DNA from 2 places in the Arthrobacter sp. KKT183 genome. Region 2 is predicted to be linked to the other one. Evidence: riboswitches for the same ligand, from Rfam matches in the RefSeq annotation. Region 2 holds a riboswitch; the other holds the start of a gene.
The links. A riboswitch is a leader RNA that binds a small molecule or an ion and turns the genes downstream of it on or off. The one in region 2 is predicted to bind glycine.
Positions count from the first base shown of each region.

Region 1 (5,097 bases), 240 kb from region 2:
CCAGCACACGGCGTGGCCGTAGAACATCACTTCGCTGGGGAAGAGCGGTTCGTCATGCTTGATCCCGGCGTCGTTCACGCCTGGAACGTCCGTCGCCGTTAGTACCCTGACGACGCCCGGAACCTCCAGCGCGGGCTCGGTGCGCAGGCCAGCTATGCGGGCGTGAGCATGCGCCGACTGAACCGGCCAGGCATGCAGCGCGTTCGAGCTGCGGACAACCAGGTCATCCGTATACAGAGCCGTACCGGTGACGTGGGCTGCGGCGCTTTCGTGGGATACGGGGACACCGACCACGGGGTTTACTGGGCGATCCGACAGCGACTTCACTTGGCCACCTCCAGATCTTCAGCGTTCTCAGCATGGAATCTCAGCAGCGCCTGTCTCAGCATCGCCGAGCGGTACAGCGAGCTGGCCCGCATGTCATCGATCGGCGTTCCTTCACCCGCCATGACGACGGCGGCGGCGGCCACCGTGTCCGACGTCCAGGGTTGACCGACGAGCGCCTCTTCCGTCGCGAGAGCGCGGATTGGCGTCGCTGCCACACCGCCGAGTCCGATGCGCACGGAGGTTACGACGCCGCCGCTGAGTTGCAGTGCGATGGCCACGGACACACTTGAGATGTCGTCGAAGCGCCGCTTCGCGATCTTGTAAAACGCGGTGCTTTCGGCGAGCGGCAACGGGATGCGAATAGCGCGGAGCATTTCGTGCGGCTGACGAACACTCTGGCGGTAGCCGGTGTAGTACTCGGACAACGGAACTTCGCGCTCTCCGTCTGTGGAGGAGAGGACAATTCTTGCGTCGAGCGCCAGGAAAACCGGCGCGGAGTCGCCGATGGGCGAACCCGTGGAGAGGTTCCCACCGAAGGTCGCGGCGTTACGGATCAGCCGGGAGGCGAACTGCGGGAAAAGGTAACCCAACAGCGGGACGCGGCCGTCGAGTGCCCGCTCGACTTCAGAGAGTGTCAGCGCGGCGCCGATCTCGATGGAATCGGCGTCGAACGTCAGCGCCCGGAGTTCCTCCAGCCGATCAATCGCGAGGACCAGCGGCGGGCGGGAATGCCGCAGATTAACCTCAACGCCGAGGTCGGTCGCTCCCGCAACCAGCTTCACGTCCGAGTTCTCGCGCAATGTCTGGTGGACCTCATCGAGCGACTGCGGACGGATAAACTCCGATTCACCGCTGACACGGGTGTGCTGCGGCGCGGGGGCGGGCCGGTTCTGCCGTTCGAGCAGCGGATCCGAGCCCGAAGGTGTTTCGAGCGCGTAAGCAGCGTCGCGGATCGGCCGGTAGCCGGTGCAGCGGCACAGGTTCCCGCTGAGCGCATGGAGGTCAAACCCGTTGGGGCCGCATTCGTGGTCAGTTGCGTGCTCTTCACCGACGACGGCGGTTCCCGTTTCCTTGTCTTCCTGCGCGGGCGAGCGCTCCGGTCGGTAATATTCAGCAGCCATCGAGCAGACAAATCCCGGGGTGCAGTAGCCACACTGCGAGCCGCCGCGCTCCGCCATCTCGCGCTGCACGGGGTGGAGGTCCTCCGGCGTGCACGCATCAGAGACGTTCCCGAGACCCTCAGCGGTGACGATTTCCTGGCCGTCGAAGGCCACTGCCGGCGGGAGACACGCATTGACCGAGGTCCATCGGCTGCGATCGGATCCGTCCGGGCGGGCTACGAGGACGGCGCAGGCACCGCATTCCCCTTCAGCGCAGCCTTCCTTCGAGCCCGTAAGCCCTTCATCCCGCAACCAGTCGAGTAATCGAATGTGGGGGTTTGTTCCGCTGCAGTCCCGGACTTTGCCATTGACGGTTACCTTGATTCCGTCCATCATTCACGCTCCCGTACTAACCGGACCGACGCGCCAACCGAACTGCCTGAAGCGTGTCAAACTGTTCGTTACGTAGTTTCGGTGTGACCTAGCGTACACCCACCGAGCGGAACTTCGTTTCCACCATGCGATAGAAAGGAGCAAAGTTTTGAGCACAACAAGTCCTGCTGCCGAGGAAGAGCGGCGACTTCGGTTGTTGAAGTTCAGGGAGGCAGTGGATGCGGCATCGAGCGCTAGTGCCGCTGGCCATCGATACGAGACTGCCCTCTGGGAGCGTACAGAACTGGCTGACGTAGAGAAGTCACTGAACTAGACGGACCCAGTCGTACAGGAGTTGCGTGAAGACTCAACCAACCGGTAGTCTGTGAATCGCGTCACCTGTCAGTGACGCACGCTTTCGATCCGCGGCGGGAGAGTCCTGCCGGTACGTTCAGCAGGCGCCGTAGGAGCAAATCCTCCCCAGGAATCTCTCAGGCCCACGTACCGCCGCGGCGAGGCAACTCTGGAAAGCAGTCCGGGAAACCGGGCTCACCGACGGTGCAAGTGGATCCTGAGAACATCAGGAAAAACGGAAACTCTCAGGTCCAATACAGAGCGGGGAGGAACCCAAGTCATCGTGGTGTTTTGCGCCACCTGAGTTATGGAGTTCCTCATATGACAGTCCAGTCATTCGTCCCCACGTTCGCAGACCGCCACATCGGTGCGCGCCGCCAGGACCACATCGACACGATGCTCAAGGCTGTTGGCTATGACACCGTCGACGGCCTCGTTGACAGTGCGGTTCCCGACTCCATTCGTCAGGAAAGCCCGCTCGGGCTGGACAACGCGCTCAGCGAAGTCCAGGTGCTGGCCGAGCTGCGAAGGCTTGCCGGCAGGAACAAGACCGCCGTCCAGATGATCGGTCAGGGCTACTACGACACCGTCACGCCGGCAGTGATCCGCCGCAATATCCTCGAGGCGCCCGCCTGGTACACGGCCTACACGCCCTACCAGCCCGAAATCTCGCAGGGCCGGCTCGAGGCGCTGCTCAACTTCCAGACCATGGTGCAGGATCTCACTGCCCTACCGGTGGCCAACGCTTCCCTTCTCGATGAAGCCACCGCGGTGGCCGAAGCCGTGCTGCTCATGCGCCGGGCCAACAAGAACAAGGCCGTCAAGGACGGCAAAACGGTTCTCGACGCGGGCTGCCTCCCCCAGACCATTGCCATCGTCCTCGGCCGCGCAGAGGCGCTCGGATTCGAGGTTGAGGTCGCTGACCTCTCGCAGGGACTCCCGGAAGGCGACATCAACGGCGTCGTCCTCCAGCAGCCGGGCGTCTCCGGCCGTGTCTGGGACCAGACCTCCGTCATCGCAGAAGCGAAGGAGCGCGGTGCGCTGGTCACGGTCGCCGCTGACCTCCTCGCACTGACGCTCATCACCCCTCCGGGTGAGCAGGGAGCGGATGTCGCCGTCGGTTCCACCCAGCGCCTCGGTGTTCCGCTGTTCTTCGGCGGACCGCACGCCGCGTACATGGCCGTGCGCGACGGCATGGAACGCACCCTCCCAGGCCGCATCGTCGGCGTCTCGAAGGACAACGCCGGTGCTACCGCCTACCGCCTGGCCCTCCAGACCCGCGAGCAGCACATCCGCCGCGAAAAGGCCACGTCGAACATCTGCACCGCGCAGGCACTGCTGGCCATCGTGTCTTCCTTCTACGCCGTCTACCACGGCCCGGACGGACTGAAAGCCATTGCGCAGAACGTCCACAGCAACACCCGTGCGCTCGCCACCACCCTGAAGGCCGCCGGCTGGGAACTGACGAGCGACTCCTTCTTCGACACCCTCACCGTCCGCGTACCGCGCGACGCCGCCAAGGTAGTCTCCGCTGCCGAATCCCGCGGCATCAACCTGCGCCTCGTCAACGCCGACACCGTCGGCATCTCGGTCGATGAAACGACGACGCCGGAAATCCTCTCCGCCGTGTCCGCCGCCTTCGGTGCCGGTCAGGTAAGGGAAGCCGCGGGCTTCGAGCTGCCCGCCGCCGCGGTGCGCACCTCGGAATACCTTCAGCACCCGGTCTTCAACACGCACCGCTCGGAGACCCAGCTGCTGCGCTACATCCGCAGGCTTTCGGACCGCGACCTCGCGCTGGACCGAACCATGATCCCGCTGGGCTCCTGCACGATGAAGTTGAACGCCACCGCTGAAATGGAGGCCATCTCCTGGCCGGAGTTCGCTTCCATCCACCCCTTTGCCCCGGATTCCCAGACCGAAGGCTGGCGCGAGCTGATCGACGGACTCGAAGCCGACCTCGCTGAGATCACCGGGTACGATCAGGTCTCGATCCAGCCCAACGCCGGTTCACAGGGTGAGCTCGCCGGGTTGCTTGCTATTCGCGGTTACCACGCTTCCCGCGGCGAGGGCCAGCGCAACGTCTGCCTGATTCCTGCGTCCGCGCACGGCACGAACGCTGCTTCCGCCGTTCTCGCGGGTATGAAGGTCGTTGTGGTGGCCACGGCTTCGGACGGCACCATCGACCACGGGGACCTCCGGGCGAAGATCGAAGCCCACCGGGATGCACTCTCCGCGATCATGATCACCTATCCGTCCACCCACGGCGTGTACGACGCCGACGTCCGCGAAGTTTGCGATGCGGTGCACGAGGCCGGTGGACAGGTCTACGTCGACGGCGCAAACCTGAACGCGCTCGTCGGCCTCGCCCAGCCAGGCAAGTTCGGCGGCGACGTCTCCCACCTGAACCTGCACAAGACCTTCTGCATCCCGCACGGCGGCGGCGGTCCCGGTGTGGGCCCGGTGGCTGCAAAGGCGCACCTTGCGCCGTTCATGCCGGGCGACGCGAACAAGTCTGCGCATGAAGCCGGACACGGCGTTGCGATTTCCGCATCCCGCTTCGGTTCCGCGGGCGTCCTGCCGATCTCCTGGGCGTACGTGAAGCTGATGGGCGGCCAGGGCCTCACCGAAGCCACCAAGTCCGCCCTCCTGGCAGCGAACTACATTGCCGCCCGGTTGAACGAGCACTTCCCGGTCCTCTACACCGGCGAAAGCGGACTCGTTGCGCACGAGTGCATCCTGGACCTGCGCGAACTCACAGACCGCACGGGAGTCACGGCCGAGGACGTTGCCAAGCGCCTCATCGACTTCGGGTTCCACGCCCCCACGCTGTCCTTCCCCGTGGCGGGAACGCTCATGGTGGAACCGACCGAGTCAGAGGACCTCGCGGAAATCGACCGCTTCATCGAAGCAATGGTGACCATCCGCAAGGAAATGGAGCAGGTCG
Region 1 is NZ_CM145770.1:3,379,127-3,384,223, forward strand. It holds gene xdhB (xanthine dehydrogenase molybdopterin binding subunit) at 1-327, opposite strand, end outside; gene ACZ2GY_RS15990 (xanthine dehydrogenase small subunit) at 324-1,820, opposite strand; glycine riboswitch at 2,219-2,316, shown strand; gene gcvP (aminomethyl-transferring glycine dehydrogenase) at 2,475-5,097, shown strand, end outside.
Region 1: linked by a shared signal. The riboswitch ahead of gcvP (aminomethyl-transferring glycine dehydrogenase) and the one ahead of gcvP (aminomethyl-transferring glycine dehydrogenase) in region 2 are both predicted to bind glycine.

Region 2 (5,097 bases):
GACGTAGTTCGCTGCAAGGAGCGCGGACTTCGTGGCTGCCGTCAGGCCCTCGCTTCCCATCAGCGCCACATAGGCCCAGGAAATCGGCAGTACGCCTGCTGAACCGAAGCGGGAGGCGGAGATAGGGACGCCGGCTGTGTTGCTGTTGTCTACACCAGCTGCGCTATTCGCATCTCCAGGCAGGAAGGGGGCAAGGTGCTCCGCCACTGCTACCGGCCCGACACCGGGACCTCCGCCGCCGTGCGGGATGCAGAACGTCTTGTGCAGGTTCAGGTGGGAAACATCACCACCGAACTCACCCGGCTTTGCTAGCCCGACCAGCGCGTTAAGGTTTGCGCCGTCGATGTAGACCTGACCGCCCGCGCCATGCACCTGGTCGCAGACCCAGCGGACGTCCTCCTCGAAAACGCCATGCGTGGACGGGTAGGTGATCATGATCGCGGACAGGGAATCCTTGTTCGCCTCGATCTCTGCCTGGAGATCATCGTGATCGATGTTGCCGTTTCCGGCTGTCTTGACCACAACCACCTTCATGCCGGCGAGCACAGCAGAGGCGGCGTTGGTGCCGTGTGCTGACGATGGGATGAGGCACACTGTGCGAGCCTCATCACCGCGTGAAAGATGGTACTTGCGGATGGCCAGCAGACCGGCGAGTTCGCCCTGGGAGCCGGCGTTCGGCTGAATCGACACCCTGGCGTAGCCGGTGATTTCAGCGAGACGGCCCTCCAGGTCATCAATCAGCTGGCGCCAGCCCTCGGTCTGGTGCTCGGGGGCGAACGGATGGATGGTTGCGAACTCGGGCCAGGAGATCGGTTCCATCTCAACCGTGGCGTTGAGCTTCATGGTGCAGGATCCCAACGGAATCATGGTGCGGTCCAGTGCCAGGTCGCGGTCCGAGAGACCGCGCAGGTAGCGCAGCATCTGGGTCTCTGAGCGGTGGAGGGAGAACACGGGATGGGTCATATAGGACGACGTCCGTTGCAGGTCAGCAGGGATTGCAGTCTCCGCGTCGGCTGACAGATTTACCCCGAAGATCTCGGCGATGGTTTCAAGGTGAGCGTCCGTGGTGGTCTCGTCACAGGAGATGCCGACGTGATCGGCATCGACCAACCGCAGGTTGATGCCGCGCTCCTCGGCCTTGCGGACAATGCTCTCGGACTGGCCCTCGACCTTCACGAGAAGGGTGTCGAAGAAGGACTCGTGGACCGTCCCTGGAACGGCTGCAGCGAGCCGCGCCGCCTTTCCATGGACACGTTCCGCGATCGCCTTCAGCCCGTCGGGACCGTGGTAAACGGCGTACATGCTGGCAACGATCGCGAGGAGCGCCTGAGCGGTACAGATGTTCGACGTAGCCTTCTCGCGGCGGATGTGCTGCTCACGTGTTTGCAGTGCAAGCCGGTAGGCGGGTGCGCCGTCGGAATCCTTCGACACCCCAACAAGGCGGCCGGGGAGCATGCGCTCCAGGCCCTTTCGAACGGCCATGTACGCAGCGTGCGGTCCGCCGAAGAACAGCGGCACACCGAAACGCTGGGCGGAGCCGACGGCGATATCCGCGCCCTGCTCCCCCGGAGGGGTGATCAGGGTCAGCGCTAGCAGGTCCGCTGCGACCGTCACCAGGGCGCCGCCGTCGTGCGCTTTCGCGACCATGTCCGTGTGGTTGCGGAGCGTGCCGGATGTCCCGGGCTGCTGGAGGACGACGCCGTTGATGTCGCCGTCCGGCAATCCCTTTGAGAGGTCAGCGATCTCGATATCAAAGCCCAGCGCCTCAGCGCGGCCCTGCACGACGGCGATGGTCTGGGGGAGGCATTCCGCGTCCAGGATGGTTCGTCCCTTGTTCTTGCCGGAGCGACGCATCAGGAGGACGGCCTCGGCAACGGCCGATGCTTCATCGAGCAGGGAGGCGTTGGCGATGGGCAGCGCAGTGAGGTCCTGGACCATCGTCTGGAAGTTCAGCAGGGCTTCAAGACGGCCCTGGGAGATTTCCGGCTGGTAGGGCGTGTAGGCGGTGTACCAGGCGGGAGCCTCAAGCACATTGCGGCGGATGACAGGAGGGGTGACCGTGTCGTAGTAGCCCTGACCGATCATCTGCACGGCGGTCTTGTTCTTCGCGGCGATGCTGCGCAGTTCCGCCAGGACCTCCGACTCGCTCAGCGCAGACGGAATGTCCAGGCCCTCGTTGATACGGATGCTCGCCGGCACCGCAACATCGACGAGTTTGTCCAGGCTGGGGTAGCCCAAGACCTTGAGCATCTGCTCGGCGTCGTCCGAGCGGGGACCGATGTGGCGGTCGGAGAAAGTTGATTCCGTCTGGTGCGTCATGAGGAACTCCGTGAATCAGTGTGCGTGCAGGGCGCGCGGACAGGTGGGTGGGTTCCTCCCCGCTCTGTCTTGGACCTGAGAGATTCCGTGAACACAGGGTTCACCTTGCACCGTCGGTGAGCACAACCTATCTTCAGCTGCGCTACTTTCCAGAGTTGCCTTTCCGCTGCGGTGCTGGGCCTGAGAGATTCCTGGGGAGGGTTTGCTCCTACGGCGCCTGCCGGCTGTAGGTCAACGGCAGGACTCTCCCGCTGCGGGTCAAGGGCGTTTTATTACTGCGCTTTTCAGTTATGCGATCGTGATCAAGCTTACTCTTCGCTGAAATCGATCAGCAAAGGAGTGCGCTCACGATGACCTTCCCAACTGCGGCACCGGCAGCCCGAACACGTCCTTGAGTGCAAGTTTTGCCGCGTGATAACCGCCCATCCCGTGCACGCCCGGGCCGGGCGGGGTCGATGCTGAGCACAGATAGAGGCCCTTCCCCGGCATCCGCCAGGGGTGCGGCCCGAATGAGGGACGCGCCAGCAGCTGAGGGATGGTCACCGCGCCACCGCTGAAGTCACCGCCCACGTAATTGGCGTTGTACTGCTCAAGGTCAGCTGCAGTCATGACGTGTGAACGCACGACGACGTCGCGGAAGCCGGGCGCGAAACGTTCGATCTGCCGCACAATGGCCTCCGTCATGTCCCGCGTGGAACCGTTGGGCACGTGGCAGTAAGTCCACAGAACCTGCCGTCCGTGGGGTGCGCGGGAAGAATCGAACAGGGAAGGCTGCGAAACCAGCACGTACGGTTTTTCCGGATGGCGTCCGGCGGCCACGTCGGCTTCCGACGCCGCCACTTCAGCCCGGGTTCCGCCCGCATGAACTGTGCCGGCCGCTCGTACTTCCTCGTTTGCCCACGGCACCGGCCCCGAGAGGATGAAGTCAACCTTGCAGGCGCCGTCCCCGAAGCGGAACCGGTCCAGCATTGAGACGTAGCCCTGCGGGAGGCGATCGCCTGCCAGGCCGCCAACAGCACCGGGTGAGACATCGAGCAGGACTGCCTTTGCTCCGTCGAACTCGCCGACCGATTCAATCCGACGGGCAGTGTGGACGGCGCCGCCATGTGCCCGGATGTCATCCGCCATAGCGTTGACCAGTGCCTGGGATCCGCCAACCGGAATGGGCCATCCCACGGCATGCGCCAACGCTCCGAGGGTGAGCCCGGCACCTGCAGCCGCGAGTGTGGGCAGGGCAGCAACGGCATGTGCGGCAACTCCGGTAAACAATGCCGCCGCCTCTTCCGTCGAGAAGCGCAGGTTCCACAGGCCAGTCCCCTGCTCGAGCGTCCTTGAACCGAGCAGGGCGGCCGCGACTGGATGCCGCGGGACCCGCAGGAACTGGTTGAGCCCGGTATCGACCACCCCATCAATGTGCTGCACGAGCGGGCGCATCAGTCGCCGCCAGGCCTGTCCGTCCTTGTCCAGACCGAGCGCCGTACGCCCAAGATCGCGGTACGCGAGTCCAGCACGGCCATTGTCCAGCGGATTGGCGTACGACAGCTCGGGAACCACGAAGGGAATCCGTTCCCGGAGACCGAACTCCCGGAAGAAGGGTGACGCCAACGCCATCGGATGCACAGCCGAACAAATGTCATGCACGTGTTCCGGCTCAAGCAGCTCCATGGTGCGTGACCCGCCGCCGATAGCTCGTTCGGCCTCAAATATCTCCACGCTCAAGCCTGCACGTGCCATCACGACGCCGGCAGCCAGCCCATTGGGGCCGGCACCGACAATCGCGACGTCCGCCATGGCTAGCTCTTCCCTCCGGACCGGTGGGCGCGAAGCGTGGACACGGACGAGGCTGCTCGCATGAGCAACGCGCGACCTTTGGCCGGCGCCGTTCTGCGGAATGAGAGCAGTCCAGCCACCACCTTGTACTTACCCGGGTTCAGCGGGATGTCATAAGTTGTGGGGAGGTCCACAACGTTCTTGGAGAAGTTCCGCTTGAACGTGGTGACGTTGACCAGTTGTGGGTAGTTCTCACTCACAATCCCGGTAAGCCCGCAAGCGGTATTGCCGTCGGCTTTGAGCTGTTTGAACGCTTCCCACAGCAACAGATAAGGCGCAAACGTCTTCCGCGCATCGTGTGTGCTGCCCGCAAAGTAGTAGACCGAGTAGCCGCGGTATTCGGTAGTGATCAACCAACTCACAGCCCTGCTGTCCACGTAGGCGACCATGAGCCGAAGATGATCCCCCAGAGTTGAGAGCAGCAACTCGTAGTATTCGGGGCCGAAGCTGGAGAAGCCGTCGCGCTCCGCTGTTTCCTGCAGAATCGGGTACAGGTCCGCCCTGAATACCTCGACCCAGCGTGCCCGCTCGATGGTCCGGACCTCCACGCCTGACCGTTCCGCACGACGGATACTGTTCCGGGCATTCGGCCGGAAAGACTTGAAAATTGCATCCTCACCCGGCGTCAGGTCAACGACGATCTCGCGCTCATACCAGCCGTGCTCGATCGGTCCGGCTGCAGGAGGCAGCGGGTGCTTCACCTGCATGCGGACATAGAGGGGGTCTGTGCCCGGATCATCAGTGAACTGGTGCCGAACCGTGTGCATAAGACGGAGTTCAGCTTCCGCGGTACGGTCCGCGAACCATACGGGCCCGTTGATCGCGACCAGCGATTCTCGGAACCTGCGCCGCACCCGGAGGAAGCTCACCATCGCAGCCGGTGCGCCGTCGTCGTCGTCGTAGTAGGCCCACAATCCGTACGGTTCCCGGCCCAGACTGCGCTCGAAG
Region 2 is NZ_CM145770.1:3,623,646-3,628,742, forward strand. It holds gene gcvP (aminomethyl-transferring glycine dehydrogenase) at 1-2,319, opposite strand, end outside; glycine riboswitch at 2,374-2,477, opposite strand; glycine riboswitch at 2,479-2,580, opposite strand; gene ACZ2GY_RS17140 (phytoene desaturase family protein) at 2,665-4,110, opposite strand; gene ACZ2GY_RS17145 (lipid II:glycine glycyltransferase FemX) at 4,113-5,097, opposite strand, start outside.